DNA from 3 places in the Exiguobacterium sp. HSB13 genome. Region 3 is predicted to be linked to each of the others. Evidence: riboswitches for the same ligand, from Rfam matches in the RefSeq annotation. Region 3 holds a riboswitch; each other region holds the start of a gene.

The links. Region 3 has a riboswitch for S-adenosylmethionine ahead of msrA (peptide-methionine (S)-S-oxide reductase MsrA). Riboswitches for the same ligand answer to the same signal wherever they lie in the genome.
Region 1: linked by a shared signal. The riboswitch ahead of ACZGCQ_RS14395 (LLM class flavin-dependent oxidoreductase) and the one ahead of msrA (peptide-methionine (S)-S-oxide reductase MsrA) in region 3 are both predicted to bind S-adenosylmethionine.
Region 2: linked by a shared signal. The riboswitch ahead of ACZGCQ_RS09400 (methionine ABC transporter ATP-binding protein) and the one ahead of msrA (peptide-methionine (S)-S-oxide reductase MsrA) in region 3 are both predicted to bind S-adenosylmethionine.

The regions. Positions count from the first base shown of each region.
Region 1 is NZ_JBUZOM010000003.1:161,955-167,893, forward strand. It holds gene ACZGCQ_RS14385 (hypothetical protein) at 1-80, opposite strand, end outside; gene ACZGCQ_RS14390 (ATP-grasp domain-containing protein) at 158-1,105, opposite strand; gene ACZGCQ_RS14395 (LLM class flavin-dependent oxidoreductase) at 1,102-2,160, opposite strand; SAM riboswitch class I at 2,235-2,337, opposite strand; gene ACZGCQ_RS14400 (DUF975 family protein) at 2,448-3,086, opposite strand; gene ACZGCQ_RS14405 (DUF2325 domain-containing protein) at 3,150-4,415, opposite strand; gene ACZGCQ_RS14410 (DUF817 domain-containing protein) at 4,503-5,288, opposite strand; gene ACZGCQ_RS14415 (YczE/YyaS/YitT family protein) at 5,440-5,939, shown strand, end outside.
Region 2 is NZ_JBUZOM010000001.1:1,770,186-1,776,124, forward strand. It holds gene ACZGCQ_RS09390 (MetQ/NlpA family ABC transporter substrate-binding protein) at 1-215, opposite strand, end outside; gene ACZGCQ_RS09395 (methionine ABC transporter permease) at 248-913, opposite strand; gene ACZGCQ_RS09400 (methionine ABC transporter ATP-binding protein) at 910-1,932, opposite strand; SAM riboswitch class I at 2,009-2,113, opposite strand; gene ACZGCQ_RS09405 (bifunctional cystathionine gamma-lyase/homocysteine desulfhydrase) at 2,171-3,337, opposite strand; gene ACZGCQ_RS09410 (PLP-dependent cysteine synthase family protein) at 3,330-4,253, opposite strand; gene ACZGCQ_RS09415 (S-ribosylhomocysteine lyase) at 4,250-4,714, opposite strand; gene ACZGCQ_RS09420 (class I SAM-dependent methyltransferase) at 4,718-5,356, opposite strand; gene ACZGCQ_RS09425 (thioredoxin family protein) at 5,896-5,939, opposite strand, start outside.
Region 3 is NZ_JBUZOM010000002.1:297,494-303,432, forward strand. It holds gene ACZGCQ_RS13260 (DMT family transporter) at 1-448, shown strand, start outside; gene ACZGCQ_RS13265 (MFS transporter) at 501-1,721, opposite strand; gene ACZGCQ_RS13270 (ArsR family transcriptional regulator) at 1,736-2,332, opposite strand; gene msrA (peptide-methionine (S)-S-oxide reductase MsrA) at 2,563-3,093, opposite strand; SAM riboswitch class I at 3,189-3,292, opposite strand; gene ACZGCQ_RS13280 (M20 metallopeptidase family protein) at 3,355-4,533, opposite strand; gene ACZGCQ_RS13285 (putative quinol monooxygenase) at 4,611-4,904, shown strand; gene ACZGCQ_RS13290 (SH3 domain-containing protein) at 4,960-5,939, opposite strand, start outside.

The DNA of each region.
Region 1 (5,939 bases), on a different contig from region 3:
TGCAGTCGCGTGTGATCAAACAAGTGCCATGCTTCCTCAATCGGAATATCGAGCTGTCGTTCTTCTCTCCACGTAATCATACACCTGCCCCCTTTTTTAATAGAAATACCCTGTCATCCGGTCTTGTAACGTCCGGTAACAGGGTAGGAGCAGATTCTTATTTTACTGTGCTTGTTTCAAGGGCTGCACCGAGGAACTTCGCTAGTTCAAGCATACCGTAGCGTCCTGCAGCTGCTTCAGCGTCCGAGTTGTAGTTTGTATTTGTATTGACGTCGTACGTATAGATCGTACCTGACGCATCCTTGATGAACTCGATGCCTGCGACCGCGATCTGGTTCGCTTGGAGGAACGCTTCGTACTTTTCAATGATTGGGTCATCGAAGCCTTCAACGATTTGGAACTTCATTGGAGTTTGCGGTGCTTCTTCTCCGACTGGGCAGAACAAGTCGTCGATCACACATGCATCTGCTGGGCAAAGCTCAAAACCTTCTGACGTATCGACTCGGACCGCGTAGACAAACTTTCCACCTACGAACTCACAACGCGTGATGTACGGTTCTGGTGCTTGAATATACTCTTGAATCAATGTGATGCCATCAACTGGTTCGTCGAATGTCGGACCATCGAGATAAGCTTCAAGTGCTTCAATCGAGTGGAATAACTGGACGCCGAGACCTTTTCCGGCACGGTTGTGTTTCGTGATGAATGACGAAACGCCGATCTCTTTTGCTGCTTGTACGATTTGATCGCGTCCGACGGCAGCCGTCGTCTTCGGTACACGAATGCCTGCTTTACGTAGTGCCGTATACTGATTGATTTTGCTGACTTCTAGACGAAGCGCACGCGTTCCGTTAAAGACAGTCCGGTCGTGTTCTTCTAACCAAGCAAGGACCCCTTCCGTCAACTCCGGCGCGTAACGGTGCCCGCGTGTATGCGAAGAGGCACTCATACGGCTGTAAAAGACACCTTCTGGCGGCAGTTCATCGAGTGGAACGATTCCTTCATTTAGATGCCACTCTTCATACGGTAACTCGAGTTCTTCGAGACGTTTGATGAGATGGTCCGTCCATTCTTGGTTTTCGTGGAGAATATGAATTTTTGTCATGATTGTTGACCTACCTTTCGTTTCGCTTCGACCAGTGGCATTACGTCACGAGCAAAGCGTTCCATTTCTTCGAGTTGTGGTGAGAATTGTAATAAGAGTAACGTGACACCAACGGCTTCGAACGCTAGAATGCGCTCTGCAATTTGTTCTGGTGTTCCGATCAAATTCGGTCGTAGACCACGGTTCGAGACGGAATAATCGTTTCGCTCGACCTGTTGCTCCAGTTGCGATTTACTAATGAAATCCTGATAACCGGCATAACCGGCACTGTCTTCCTTGACGTCCGTAATGCGTTGCCACTCAAGCAGTGCTTCTTCTTCCGTATCCCGGCAAATGATGTAGGCAGCAAGACCGAAACTCTCGAGCGGTTCGTGTCCCGTCGCTTCACGGCGTACTTTCATATCGTTGATTTTATGGGCTACTTCTTCAACAGTGCCCCCATGCATAACATAAGCGTCACAGTGTTCGACGATTGTCCGCTTTCCAGCTTCACTCTCTCCACCAGCGTAGAGCTTGATGCCTGGACGCTGGACGGGCTTCGGATGAAGTTCCGCCTGCTCGATCGTGTAGTGATTACCGGAGAAACTATACGGTGACGCATCTGCCCATAGTCCTTTCATGACCGTAACGAATTCTTTCGTCCGAGCATAGCGTTCATCGTGTGCTGTGAAGATACCGTTGTATTGTTTGGCTTCCTCTGCCCACCACGCCGAAACGACGTTGAGCGTAAAGCGTCCACCACTCAACTGATCGATGTTTGCCGCCATCTTCGCCGTCGTCGCTGGATTATGGAACCCAGGGCGAACCGCTGTCATGATTTCTAAGCGTTCTGTCGTTGCAGCAATCGCAGCTGCCGTCGTCCATGCCTCAAGACTCGGTTCCTTGATACCTTTGATGTCGTTCAAGTTCAATTCCGCGATCAACGTCGTCGAGAAGCCGATCCGTTCTGCTGTTTGTGCGACTTGTTTTGCATAATCGAATGTCGGTGGCATCTGTTCATCTTCGACGTTACGTAACCATCCCCCAAAAATCGGTAACCAAAAACCATACTCCACTCCATCGTCCCCCTTATCATAAAAAAACGCTCTTTTCGAAGTTCGAAAAGAGCGACGGTATCTTGTCCTGTCCGCTCTTATCTTCGGAAGGTATCCCTTCCTGGAAGTAGCACCTTCCGCCGTAGCGGGGTTGCTGAAGTGTCTTCGGGCCAGTCCCTCGACTTCTCTAGATAAGATGTGTTGCATTCATCGTACAGAATTCAGTGAACTAAAGCAACCATTAAACCGTCTTTTCCTATCGGATTTATTCCAAAAGAAAAATCCCGACGCAATGTCGGGATTCGGTATTAATATGGTGCGACGAAATCTGATGTTGGTTCTGGTGCTTGTTCACCACGAACACGATCATAGAATTTTGCCATTGTGACGCTGAAGTATGGTCCAACCCATAAGACAGCAAGACCAAGTGTAACGATCACAAGTAATGCCCAACCAATGAATGATAGGAAGAGTAAGAATGCTTCCATCTTATGACCATCCATGAGTTGGCGTGAACGCGTGATCGCCTCGAGGATACCGACCGATGGTTCATCTCGAAGGATGTAGAACGTCAACAGGTAAGAGAACGACTTGATGATCCCTGGAATGATCAAAAGTAGTGTCCATAGGAATAAGAAGACCGCTTGCACAATCGAGACGCCGATGACTTTTCCGAAGATTTTATACGGCTCGAACAAATCAGCTACTTTGACTTCTTCATTGCGTGCGAGCGACATCGCGACCCACGTCCAACCCGCTGCGATTGGGATCAATAAAATCGAAAGAATGATACTGACCGCACTCATCGCATTTAGATCTTCGTTAGGATCTGGTCCGATGAACGTCGGAACGCTCTGGATGATAGAAAACAGTACGAACATGAGGATGGCAAATCCCCAACGACCGCTAAGCGACTCCTTCGCTGCTTTTTTTAATTGAGATGACATGAGTAAGGTCCTCCTTGAAAAATAAGTTCTCACCTTACTTTACGGTCGAATTCTTCTAATGTTTCACTCTTTTTTCAATAATTTCCCGTCTCGTTGCTGGTTGAGCCAGGCACGCTTAAGCTGTCGTTCACACGCCGTGTATAACGAGCGTCGACCGTCGAGCCGTTCCATCGCGAATGGAATACCATGCTTTTTCGCCTGCGCGATGACATGTGCACTCGCCGCATGAGAAACGCGACTCGTTACGACGACGATCGCATCCGTCTTTTTGGCGAGACAGGCAATCTTTTTCGCGGACTGTGCGTCCCCTGCTAGATGAATCAATTCGATCCCCGTCGGCGCAAAGAACTCACGATAGACAGCGGTCTGTTGTTCGTTTCCAACGATGATGAGACGCATTCCTGTGAAGCGCGTGAAATCTAGCGGTGTCTTATCGATGAAGTCCATCAATTGTCCAGGGACGGCTGTCGTCACGATGGGTTCAATCTTTTGCTCTTTTTGAATGCGAATGCGACGCTGCGCTTTTTTAGCTTTCGGCACCGTTTGTCGTTTCATTTTTCGTGCATACCGATTTGACTTTTTCGTTGTCACAGGCGTCTTCACTACCGGTTGCTTGACCTCAGATGGACGGTTTGATGATGTGTTGACGATCGGCTCTTCATACGTGAACGGATGTTTCCAAGCAATCGTTAGTGTATCTTTCCGTCCGCGCCACATGACGAGATCGACGAGTTGTCCTGCTTCTAGTCGGAAATAGCGCATGTCTTCTACCGGTACGACATAATAAAACGGTCTGCCCGACTCATCTTGCAGTGGACCATTCACCGTTTCCTCAATGATTCCATGTGCCTTGACGATAGCTTGTTCAAACACGACACGTTCCGGATTTTCTCTCATTCGCTCCGTCGAGACGACGGCTTCAACACGGCACATCGTTTTTTGATCATCCTGACGATCGACACGGACCCGGACTTCCATGCCGTGCTCGAGATTCCAATCGCGGACGTCTCGTTCTGAAATATGACTGCCGGACCATTCTAGTAAAGTACCGCCTTTTAACCCCCGCTGAAACGTATAGGCATAACGTTGCGTGCGTACTGGCTCGACAGGTACTTGTGGTGGCATTACGATGGTCTGTTTCTCTCGTTTCACTTCGTCGATGACTAGTGTTTCTTGAACGTCGCGCGGTGCATAATACGCTGACATCTTGACCCATTCGTCGATTCCGTTCACTTCGTCGAGCCAGAGTTGCCAATCTTCATACCGCTCCACGACTGCTAATTTCATCTGTACCAATTCAGTTGCTCGTTCCAACACCTGTTGCATCATCCGTAACCACTTCCTTTGCGTTTTTTTCACTATAGCAACGAAAAAACGTGGAAGTAGTTCAAAAAAATAACCGGGTTGTTTTTTTATTTAGGTACGTTGCTGAATTTCCACAGCCGGATCCTGACGCTTATATTTTGCAACGATGACAATTAAAACCGTGATGATCACAAGCAGGAACCAAGAAGACAATTTTCCAAGATCAACGACTGCCCAGCCTCCTTCTTGATGCGGATAGACCCAGCCTTTAAAGAACGTCACGATATTCTCTGCAATCCAAATGAAAAAGGCGATCAGTAAAAAGGACAGGACGAGCGGCATCCGGTAGATCGTCTGCTCGATCGTAAAATGAACCCAAGACTTATAGAAGACAAGGACGACGAGGACCATCAATAGCCAGCGTGCATCGAAGATCCAGTGGTGGGTGAAGAAGTTGAGATAGACGAGACTGCCGACGCTGATCGCAAGCCACGGGGGAGGAAATGCTATGAATCGTAATTGAAATCGCCGAAACGCCTGGCAGACATAGCTCGCGACGCTTGCATACATGAATCCTGCATATAAGGGAACACCAGCCACTTTCGTCAAAGCGTCTTCCGGATAACTCCAAGACCCGACGTTCACCTTGAACAGTTCAAGTGCTAGACCGATGACGTGAAACAATAAGATCAGTTTGAATTCTTCCATCGTTTCATAACGCGTGACGAGTAAGACGATTTGGACGAGAATACACCAGAGCAACAGGAGATCGTATCGAGCAACCGGTTCAGTAGGAAGATAACGTGAAAGAGCAAGCGCTGCGAAAATCATCACGGGAAAGACGCAACAGACGGCTTCTATATATGTAAAACGAATCAGGTGCCGGATCGCTTTCATTCTATCCCTCCTTTTTCTTCAGTATACGTTTCTCTTTTGACCTTCCCCTCCTTCTTAAGATGGAAAAAACGGAAAATTTCGTCTTTCTTCTTCCACTTTCCTCATGATACAGTTAACGAATCAATTATTTTTAAGAAATGAGGTGCCAGACATGACGCGTCATCGCGCTTCCTGGTTGTTACGCGCTACGTTAAAGTGGGGACTCTTCCTACTCGGTTTATTTTTACTCGCTCTCGGCTCATCGATGATGATCACGGCTGAACTCGGTGTCTCGACGTGGGACGTGTTGCATCTCGGTCTTCAAAAGAAGACACCACTATCCGTCGGAACGATCATCTTGCTTGTTGGTCTCTTACTCGTGTTCGTTAAATACGCGTTAGACCGTGTCACACCGCAAATCGGAACGCTCGTCAACGCGATTTTCGTCGGTGTCTTCATGAATCTTGTTCTTGGTTCTCATCTCTTACCGTCTTTTGAATCGATCTGGTTGAATACACTCTGGCTCGTTTTCGGGATCTTTATCATTGGAATGGGCGCTGGTCTGTATGTCGCTGTCGGATACGGGGCTGGTCCACGTGATGGGTTGACGCTGACGCTTGCAGAGCGCTTTGGAACGTCGATTCGTCTGATGCGGACGATCATGGAAGTTAC
Region 2 (5,939 bases), on a different contig from region 3:
TAATCTTGGAACTTCTGGATTTCAAGCTTATAACCTTTTGCTTCGTATTCTTTTTTGACGTGCTCAAGAATCTCAGCGTGCGGTACGTTTGATGCACCAACGACGAGTGTTTTGTCGTCGCTACCTGATCCTGATGATTTTTCACCACATGCAGCAAGGCTGATTGCTAAAACAGATACAGCGGCAGTACCTACGAATTTTTTCCAAACTTTCATGAATGATTCCTCCAATATGAATAAGATTTGAATTAACGTTTATCGATTGCACGGATCAGCAAGTCACCAATGATTTGGATGACGAAGACGATCGCTAAGATTAAGAGTGTCGCAATGACGATGACATCGTTTTGAGAACGCTGGAATCCTTCGATGAAGGCCATGTCCCCAAGTCCACCTCCGCCGACTACTCCGGCCATTGCCGTATAACCGACAAGTGAGACGAGTGTGACCGTGATTCCCGAAACGATGGCAGGCAACGCTTCCGGGATTAAGACTTTATAGATGATCTGGAACTTCGTCGCACCCATCGATTCAGCTGCCTCGATGACACCTTTATCGACTTCGCGTAACGCGAGTTCAACCATCCGACCGTAGAACGGTGCAGCACCGAAGATCAGTGCTGGTAGTGCTGCCGTTGGTCCGAGGAACGAACCGACGATTGCTGTCGTGAATGGAATCAATAAGATCAGTAAGATGATGAACGGAATCGAACGGAAAACGTTGACGACCAAGCTCAAGATTGAATAAAACGCCCGATTCTTGAATAATAACTCTTCGTTTGTTGCATACAATAATAGACCAATGATCAAACCGAGAACGAATGTCGAAACCCCAGCGATTGCCGTCATATAGACGGTACTGCCTGTCGCTTCCCACACCATGTCCCAGTCTAGGTTGTCAAAGAATGAAATCATCGGTGATCCACCTCCACTTCAACATCACTGGCTTGAAGCTTCGTGATGACCGCTTGTGTTGCTTCTGTTTCCCCAATCAACTGAATGAACAGTGTACCGAGTGCCCCTTCCTGTGATTGACCGACGTTTCCGCCGATGATGTTGAACAGGACCGGCGAATCCTTCATGACTTCCGCGAGGATCGGGCTTTCCGCCGTCGATCCGACGAACGTCAACTGAACGATCTTTCCGGTTGGGTACCGTTCGCGTAGTTTCGCGAACGTCAACTCGTTTTCAGACGGCGACGTCAATTGTTTGACGAACTCCTTCGTCATCGCTTGCTTCGGATGACGGAAGACTTCTGCGACCGGTCCTTGCTCGACGATTTTACCGGCTTCCATGACGGCGACCCGGTGACAGATTTTTTGAATGACGTGCATCTCGTGTGTGATCAAGACGATCGTCAGTTTCAGTTTTTCATTGATGTCGACGAGTAACTCAAGGATTGAATCCGTCGTCTTCGGATCGAGTGCACTGGTTGCCTCGTCACATAAGAGAACGTCCGGGTTCGATGCCAGTGCCCGAGCGATACCGACACGTTGTTTTTGACCACCCGATAATTGTGACGGATAGGCTTTTTCGCGTCCGTCCAAACCAACGAGTTGGATCAGTTCCGCTACCCGTTCCTTGCGGTGTGCTTTCGGGAAGCCACCGAGCTCGAGTGGGAACATGATGTTCTCTTCAACCGTCCGTGACCAAAGTAAGTTGAAGTGCTGGAAAACCATCGAGACATTCTTGCGGACGCCTCGTAATTCTTTTGGTTTGAGTGATGTCATTTCGACACCATCGATTTGGATCGAACCACTCGTTGGTGCCTCGAGCATATTCAGCAATCGGATCAAGGTCGATTTCCCTGCTCCGGAATAACCGATTATTCCAAAAATTTCACCGCGCTCGATTGTCAAATCAACATTCGCAACGGCTTCGACCGCTCCGCGCTTTGAGCGATAAATCTTTCCTACGTCTTGTAAACGAATCACAACTGTCCCTCCTAAATAAAAAAGTGCGCGCGTTTTAGAGCAAACGCGCGCACTTTTCAGTACACAAAACCATTTGCTCTCATCTCCCAGACTTTTGTCTGCTGGAATTAGCACCACTTCGGATTAGATCCGCGGTTGCCGGGTTTCATCGGGCCAGTCCCTCCACCACTCTCGATAAGAGTTTCGGTATTAAGTTTGTAGAATATATTCTGAATATTAGCAGGGGTTATTTTTGTTGTCAAACAGTTTTTTCAGAAACTTTTTCGAGGAACGTGAAAGCACGTGTTAAGTCTTCTTTCAAATCTTCCGCATCCTCAAGTCCAACTGAAATCCGGACGAGACCGTCCGTGATACCGAGTTCTGCCCGACGTTCTGCTGGGATCGACGCGTGCGTCATCCGTGCCGGAACCGAAATCAGACTCTCAACGGCACCAAGACTCTCAGCAAGTGTGAAGAAATGTGTCGCCTCGACAAGTTTTTCTGCGTTCGCTGCTGAACCGACATCAAAGCTGATCATCCCACCAAATCCAGTCGCTTGTTTCGCTTGGATGTCGTGACCAGGATGCGATGCAAGTCCTGGGTAGAAGATGTTCGAGACAATGTCTTGCGCTTGTAAGAACGCGACGAGATCATGTGCTGTCTCTTCGATTGCATCCATCCGGATACCGAGCGTACGAAGACCACGGACGAGCAAGAAGCTGTCTTGCGGTCCAAGCACGCCGCCTGTCGAGTTTTGGATGAAGTGCAACTCTTCGCCGAGCTCATCATCTTTAACGACGACAAGTCCAGCGACGACGTCCGAATGTCCGCCGATGTATTTCGTCGCACTGTGCAAGACGATGTCTGCACCGAGTGCGAGTGGTTGTTGATGATAAGGTGTCGCGAACGTGTTGTCGACGACAAGTTTAAGATCGTGACGTTTGGCGATCGTTGCGATTGCTTCAATGTCCGTTACTTTCAACAACGGGTTCGTCGGTGTTTCGACGTAGACGATCTTCGTGTTGTCTTGGATCGCTGCTTCCGTTGCCGCAAGGTCCGTCGTATCGACGAATGTCACTTGGATATTGAACTTCGGTAAGACGCGTTGCATCAAGCGGAACGTACCACCGTAGACGTCATCTGTCATGACGATGTGGTCGCCAGACTCAAGCAAGTGGAAGACGGCATGGATTGCTGCCATCCCAGAACCGAAGGCAAAACCACGTGCGCCGCCTTCAAGATCTGCAATCAATCGTTCGATGCTCGTCCGTGTCGGGTTCGCTGTCCGTGAGTATTCATATCCGTCCTTGAGTTGACCGATTTTATCCTGCTTGTATGTGCTTGTTTGATAGATTGGTGGTGTGACGGCTCCTGTTGCCCGGTCGACACCTGTTCCTCCATGAATCAATGCTGTCTTCTTACGCATGAGTTTCGTCCACCTTTTCAAAGATTTGTTGGCTTAAATAGCGTTCGGCACTGTCTGCGAAGACGGTGACGATCGTACTGCCGGGGTGACGCTTTGCGATATCAAGCGCAGCAACGAGCGCTGCACCTGCTGAACTACCAACGAGTAATCCTTCACGAGCGGCAAGTGTATGGACCGCATTAAACGCATCGCGGTCAGAAATCGTATGAATCTCGTCAACGAGCTCACGTGGCACGAGACTTGGCCATTTTGCTGTTCCAATGCCTTCTGTCTTATGCGGACCGGCTGGACCACCATTTAAGACGGAGCCTTCCGGTTCGACGATCGCTGCTTTTGTACCGAGACGTTGTTTTAAGAAGTCCGCTGTTCCGGCGAACGTACCACCTGAACCACAACCGGCAACGAACCAGTCGATGTGCGACAAGTCCGCAATCAGCTCAGGACCGAGTGTCCGCTGATACGTGACTGGATTCTCTTCGTTTTCGAATTGTAACGGAACGTAACTGTTCGGAATTTCCTGACCGAGTTCTTTAGCCCGGTCGATAGCCCCTTGCATATCGAGTTCAGTCGGCGTGTTGACGACGGTTGCGCCGAGTGCCCGCATCAACGTCTGTTTTTCTTGACTGAATTTTTCCGGAACGACACAGATGACTTGAAGATCATATTTTTTAGCGGCGAGCGCCAAGCCGATGCCGGTATTCCCGGCTGTCGGCTCGATGATCGTACCGCCTGGTGTCACATGTCCGTTTTCGATTGCTGCATCAACGAGTTGAATGCCAAGGCGGTCTTTGACGCTGCCCCCAGGGTTCATCCATTCGAGCTTCGCCAAAATGCGCGTACCAGCAGGCAAATCGAATGAAGTGATCTCGTAGAGTGGTGTGTTTCCGACGAGGTCGCGGACGTTGTTCGCGATCATCCGAAGACGATGTCCCATTCATCACGACCGGCAAGCATTTTCTCGGCATAGTGCTTCGCTCCTTTGAGGTCATGTGCGCTCGCAAATCCACATTGGACTTCGTTTTGCGCTGGAATCTCTTCTGCTGCAAGGACGTCATTCAATGTCTTCTCAACGAGTTCGCTCATTTTTTCGACCGAGTCGAAATTCATCATCGCCATGTAGAAACCTGTTTGGCATCCCATCGGCGAGACATCGATGACATCATCCGAGTAGTTGCGGATGTTTTCAGCAAGTAAGTGCTCGAGTGTGTGCATCGCACGCATCGGCATTTGTTCAACGTTTGGTTGCGTGAAACGGATATCGTATTTGACGACTTGGTCGACTTTACCTTCTTTATAACCCGCGACGCGGATATAAGGTGCTTTGACTTTCGTATGATCCAGGTTAAAGCTTTCGACGTTCATTTTTTGAAGTGCCATGATTTATTCCCCCATTTTCTTGGCTTCTACGAGCCAGACGAAGTGATTGTATTGTGTGAAGTTAACAGTGAATCCCCGTGCTGTAAACAATTCTTCCATGACTGGAATCAACGGATAAAACTCGCGTTCGAGATCGTCTGCTAATGCATCAAACCCTTGAGCACGTGCTTCGCGGATCGTTTGCAGGCGTGCCTCTTCTGAGACGAACATCGTATCCGCATAGACGATTTTTCCGTCTGCCGGTAAATGTGACGCCATCAGCTCGATTGCTTCTCCCTTTTCCTCATCCGTTAGATGATGAAACGCATACGTCGAAACGAAACTGCTTACTTCGTTCGCTTCGAACGAGAGGAAGTGACCGTCTTGCACAGCAAGCGTTGGAATCTTTTCCGTCAGGATTGCCCGCATCTCCGGACTTGGTTCGACGGCGAGTACGGCGTCGTGACGTGCCAGAAGACGTTGTGTCAGGTTCCCTGTGCCTGCTCCGAATTCAATGACCGGCGACTGCGCTTTATCCGCTACTGTATCCAAAATCTCATCGTATCGACGAAAGACCTCTTTATACTCTGGATCATGTCCAGTTACTGTCTCGTCATACGTCGATGCCCATTCTGTGAAAACATCCATAAAACGTACTGTCATGCCTTGTCGTCCTCCATCTCACCAGTTAATTCCGAGTAATCGGATATGAATTAAAGTAATTTTCCTTATTCGCATTGTAGCAAGGAGATGCTATCCTGGCAAGCGACCGGCTCGAAAAACTTCCAGAAAACAAAAAAAAGGCGTTGCCGGCGAACCGACAACACGAATAATGTGGTTAGAAATGCTACGAAGGAAAACCCAGCTCCATTCGGAATTGTTCGCTCTTCCGCGTGGAGGACGGCGCCTGTTCGACATGATCGCCAGCTTACGTTCACTTCCTGATCGGTCCTTTCGATCCACCACCCGTTCATTGCACCGCTTCGTCTTTGGGGGACGACTTAAGGGGAAACAATACACCGGCTTAGGATGGGAGAAAGGGTTCAGGACTTGAATCGTATTGAACGGTCATCTCTGCTAGACTTCCTATAATGCATTTCTAGAAGTTGTTATGAATATACCATTCATATTTCTGCGTTGTCAACGGATTATTGTAAATATTCCGACAATTTAACAAAAAGAAAAATCCAGTCGGACTTTTCTTACCGTTCTTGACAAAAAGCAAAGACATTTTGGACAGACTGGA
Region 3 (5,939 bases):
GATGTTGATCAGTTTACAGACGGTACTGAATGCTCGGATGAGTGACGCGTTTGGTGCATGGGCGACGACGACGCTGGTCTTCTTCGTCGGCTTCGTCGGAGCAAGTGTCACCTATGTCCTGTTTCGTGGTGGAACGATCGGACAGATCCAAAACGTATCTCCACTCTATTGGTTCGGTGGACTTGTCGGTGTTGGTGTCGTCTTTTGTGTCATGCGTGGAATTCAGTTGCTTGGTCCATCCGTCGCGATTTCCGTCGTTCTGATTTCGCAGTTAAGCTTTGCACTCGCTGTCGATACGTTCGGTTGGTTCGGTTTACCACAAATTGATTTATCGTTCGGTCAGCTCATCGGTCTCGCCGTCATGGTATGTGGGATCTTCGTCTTGAAGCGGTATCAAGTCGTGGCGCCGGAAGAGAAGGCGAAGGATCAGGTAGAACGTGTTTCATAATAATCGAATGCAGAATGAGGACAGTGGAATTTCAATCCACTGTCTTTTTTGACTAGTCTTCTACTTGAATAATACGTTTTCTGAAATAGAGTGAGAAAACAAGGATAAGAAGACCACTGTACAACATGATCGTCGTGATCGAAACGTGAAACGACAGTAAAAACGAGAGGAGTGCGTAAGACAATGGAACGAGACCGTTTGAAGCTGCGTTGACGACACTCATGACACGTCCCATCGTCTGTTCCGCGCACTGAGACTGGATGAACGTAATGAAGCGAATATTGATGATGGAAGAAAGGACACCAAGTGATAACAGAATGATCAGGTACAACAAGATCTGCTGGGCTTGGCTAAGTAGAAAGAGAAGCAGACCTAATGCGCCAATCAATCGAACCGATGAGGTAATCCCACGTACTTTCGTCTGCGCAAAACCACTCCAGAGCGCCCCTCCGAGCATTCCTAGCTGATAAGCACCTTGCATGTAACTTAAATCCATCGCGTCTCCTTGAAGCACATCATGAACGAGTAAGGGAATTCCGAGTAGGAGTGGTCCGAAGAAAAAGAAATTGACACAGATGATAAGAAAAAGTGTCTGCTTGAGTTGCTGAAAGTGAAAGACGTAATGCAACCCTTCTGTTAGTTCAAAGAGCGCTGAATGTTGAAGCGATCGCTTGATCTTAGATTCACGAATACCATACGTGAAGAAAAGCGTCAGACAGAGTGTCCCGAAAATCACAAGAAAAACGTGCGAGTAAGAAGAATAGCTGAGGATGACCCCACCAAGAACCGGACCTGAAAAAAGGGCGATTTGATTAGATGTCTGAATCAGTGAATTGGCTTTAGTGAGTTGTTCTTTTGGAACGAGTGTAGGCAGTAAGGAAGCATTCGCCGGCGAAAAGAATGCATCCACACTACCAAACAGCAAGGCGAATCCTAAAATCGTCAGTAATGTAAGCTGATCGGTATGAAGTAACACGAGGAGACAAAGAATAAAACTGATCCGTAGACCGCTTGAGATACGCATGATCGTTGAACGTTTATAGCGATCGGATAAGACGCCACCGAACAACATGAGAAAAATACGAGGTAACAAGGTAGCCATGAGAACGAATCCGAGATAGGACGCTTGGTTTAACGTATGGATGACATACCATTGTTCAACAAACAGATACATCGATAACGAAAGGGCAGAGCACATACCGGACCCCCATAAAAATAAAAAGGATCGATTTTTAAACAGCGAGTGTTGCATATCCATTTCAACAGGTAGCATGGGGCACCTCCGATTTAAACCTCGTCATTCTCAAACAGTGGTTCATCAATTGCAAAAGCAGTCGTCATGATGTAAAAGTGCTTTTGATCTTTTTCGTCAGGTGGAGACTGTGTGAACTCGTCTAATAAAGCACGATATTTTGTAGCAAATCGCTGAAAGTCGGCTTCAGAAATCGTTAGTTCCTTTTGAAGCGATAAGCTCATCCAGTCCTCAACGTTCGAAGATACGGGAGCAAAAGCAGCTGTCGGAGCCGTAAGGACGCGTGTCTTTGCCCGGTCGAGTACCTCAAGATACGACTGCCGAGTCGCCTCTTTTGTCTCGACGAAGTTCAGAAGGTGATCAGCAGGAATGTATCCTCGGGCAATCGCTTGGTAATATTTCAACAAGTTGCCGCCCTGTTCTTCTGTCCGGACGAGGCGAATTAAGTCATGCTTTTCAAGTTCCCGTACATGATAAAGGACCTTCGCGCGGGATAACGTCAGCAAGTGGGCTAACTGATGCACCGTATGCGGTTTTTCGACGAGAAACATAAGAATTTTTGTTCGTAATGGATCACTGATCACCTTCAATTGTTCATAGCTGTTCAGTATATGAATCGCTTTTTGTTCCATCCAATCATCTCCTTTTTAACCGGTTAATTTTTGTTAACCGTAAAACAAAAGACTTCATTTGTAAACGATTGCAAATTTATGCAAGGGTGACGCAAAGGACAAAGCAGTTGGTTTACATACAAAAAACTGACTCCAATGACATCTCGGTCATCCTCCACTTTCTACTGAAAAGTAGGGGAAGAACGAGATGCTTGAAATCAGTCTCAGCTACTGTGTATGGTTCGAGGTGATTAGACCGTCGTCGTATCTTTCCATTCTTGCTCGATGAAGGCATCGCGACCAGAAGCAGCACGATCTTTTTTATAGTGTTCTGGATTTTTCTTATGGAAGTCTTGATGGTACTCTTCCGCTGGATAAAACTCAGAAGCGGCATCGATCCGCGTCACGATCGGTTGTTTGAAACGATTGCTTGCAACAAGAGCGTCACGAGAAGCGATCGCTGCTTCATGCTGAGCATCCGTATGATAGAAGATTGCTGGTGCGTACTGCGTGCCGCGATCTTGGAACTGACCGTCTGCATCCGTCGGATCCGTTTGTGGCCAGTAGAGTTCGAGCAGACGCTCGTACGGGAACAGACTCGGATCAAACGTGATTTGAACGACTTCGAGATGTCCTGTCGTTCCTGTTTTAACTTGCTCGTATGTCGGGTGATCGACGTGTCCACCCATGTAACCTGATACGATTCCCTCGATTCCTGGTAATTCTTCAAACGGTGTCACCATACACCAAAAACATCCACCTGCAAATGTTGCTTTTTCCATCCGTATCTTCCTCTCCGTGGGAAATTCCCATTGTATGTCTGACAGCGAGAAAAACGAAAACGACTCCTTCGCTTGGTTGCAAAAGGAGTCGCCGCTTTTTATCAACCAAAGCTTTCGCTTTGCTGGTCGTAGCACCTTGCTATGCGCAGGTTGCTGGGACGTCATCGATCCAGATCTCTCGGTCCACTCTTGATAAGGGTATATGAAGTTGATGTCATTCGTTATCATTGTTGTGATGATACCATTCACAAAGAAATAAAGTCAATCCTTAGGTTTCAAGGCACGTAAAACGGTCGCTCCGAGTGTTTTCGCACCAACCAACAACGCCTGTTCGTTGATCTCGTACTGCGGATGATGTTGTGGATGATTGACGCGACCGTCCGTATATCCGGAGCCGGTGAAGAAATAACTACCCGGTACGTGCGTTAAGTAATGTGCGAAGTCATCCGCCGCCATCATCGGTGTGAGTGACCGGACAGATGCTTCCGGTAAGAAAGAAGCGGCTTCCTGAACGAGTTTTGTCTCGTCCGGATGATTCCAAAGCGCCGGGTAACCCGTCGTGAAGTCAATCGAATAGGTGGCACCGATGCCGGCACACGTTGTTTTGGCGATAAGGTCGACTTCTTGTCGGAGCTGATGTCGTAGTGTCTCGTTGAACGTCCGAATCTCCCCGACGATGCGTGCTTCACCTGTGACGATGTTCGGAGCCGTTCCCGCATGGAAGGACCCGATCGCAAGGACAGCGGGTTCGAACGGATCGACCCGTCGACTGACAAGGTGTTGGAGGTTACAGACCAGTTGTGCACCGGCGACAAGCGCATCTTTTGTTTTGTGCGGTGCATGGGCATGCCCACCTTGACCGTGAACGATGATTTCGAATTCATCGATCGCGCATAATGTATGTCCTTCTCGAAAACCGATCGTACCGACCGGTAAATCATTTTCGAGATGTGTCGCGAAGATCGCATCGACGCCTTCGAGGACACCGGCTTCAATCATTTGGATCGCGCCACCGGGAAAGACCTCTTCACCATGCTGGTGGATGATTCGAATCGTTCCTTGCAATTGATTCCGTAATGGATAGAGTGTAGCAGCAAGGGCCATCACCATCGCCGTATGCCCATCGTGTCCACATGCATGCATGACACCAGGGTGAATCGACCGGAAGGCAAGCGTCGTCTCTTCTTGAAGCGGTAAGGCATCAAAATCCGCACGAACAGCAATCGTCGGACCAGGTTGTTTGCCTTCGATCGTCGCGACGACACCACGACCTCCGACGGCTGTTTCGTGAGGGATGCCCTGCTCCGCATAAAAGTTTGCAATCCGTTCTGGTGTGCGGACTTCCTGGAAAGAGAGTTCCGGATGTCGATGAAAATCACGACGTAACGCGATCATCGTGGGTTCGAATTGTTCAAGTGCTTCAAAAAGTTGAGTTTGCATCTTCAGGCTCCTTTGACGTGTGTCTTTTCGTGAAAATGGGTACAGATACAGGTAATCACGAAAGGGGATAATGAAACATGGGAGAAATCGTCGTCAACGCTGTACTTACAATTAAAGCAGGACTCGCGGATCAAGTCTTTCCGATTTTAGAAACGGTTTATCATGCCGCACAAAAAGAGGAAGGATGCTTGCGCTATTCCTTGCACCAATCGATCGAGGATGAGCATCAATTCATGCTGTATGAAGTGTATCGGGATGAAGAGGCGCTTGAAGCGCATATCGCATCCGACCACTATAAAGCTTACCGTGAACAGATCGAGTTATACTTGATGGATCGACAAGTGACGAAATACGTCGAGATGACATTCTGACGTGTTGTGATAAGAAGAGACGAACCCGTCGATGTCGACGGATTCGTCTTTTTTATTACATCGATTTGAAGCCGAGGAAATGCTCCTGCCAACGTGGTTCGTAAATCGAGTTGATTTGAAGCTGTGAACCGCCCGCATGGATGAAGTGTTCGCTATCGAGCATGATCCCGATATGCGATGGACCATCCGTGTAGGTGTTCTGGAAGAAAACGATATCCGAGCGTTTCCCGCTTGAGATACTCGTCCGACGATTCGTAAAGAACGCACCGTACCAATAGCCACGAACGTTTGTCCGACCACCGTATTTTCCAGCCTTGTTTGTCGCATAGTGAATCAAACCGGAACAGTCAAAACCACCGTTCACGGCATCTTGTGAACCCCATGTGTATGGTGTGCCGATATGTTGAACGGCTGCTTGGATCAGCTTTTCACCACGCGTATTATTCTTTTGAACGACCCGTTTATCGGACGTGATCGTCACAGCTGAGACTGGAAGATAAACAGGTGTCCAGCCGGACTGGATGACATAGAAGTTTCCGACACGGTGACGCGGATAAACACGTTTGCCTTGCTCAACGAGTCCGCTGCCTTTTGGACTGGTTGGACTCGAAAAGAAGGACGTCGTCTGTTTGACGGTATAGATTTTCGCCCGGTCGATTGCTTTTTGCGTCAGGCTCATATCGGGTTTACTTGTGTTGATGTAAGGATTGAGGACATAACCCGTTTGACCACTTGCTAGGCGGACTTGCCAAAAGTCATCATCAATTGATTTTAGACCAATTAATTTCGTCCCTTTCTTCAAATAGGCAGCTGGGCGACTGTAAGCAACGTCGGCAGAGAAGAGTGGCGTCTGGTCCAGATGGACATAAAATGTCGTGCCTTTTTTTGCTTTTGCCGTCGGCTTGTTCAGTCCGATGCGACTCGAATCGACGAAACCGAACGCATTTTTATATTTGACGCGCGTATAGTAACCGCTTTTTCCGTATATCGAAATCGTAGCGCCTTTTTTCAACGTGCCGATTTTTTTACCCGATA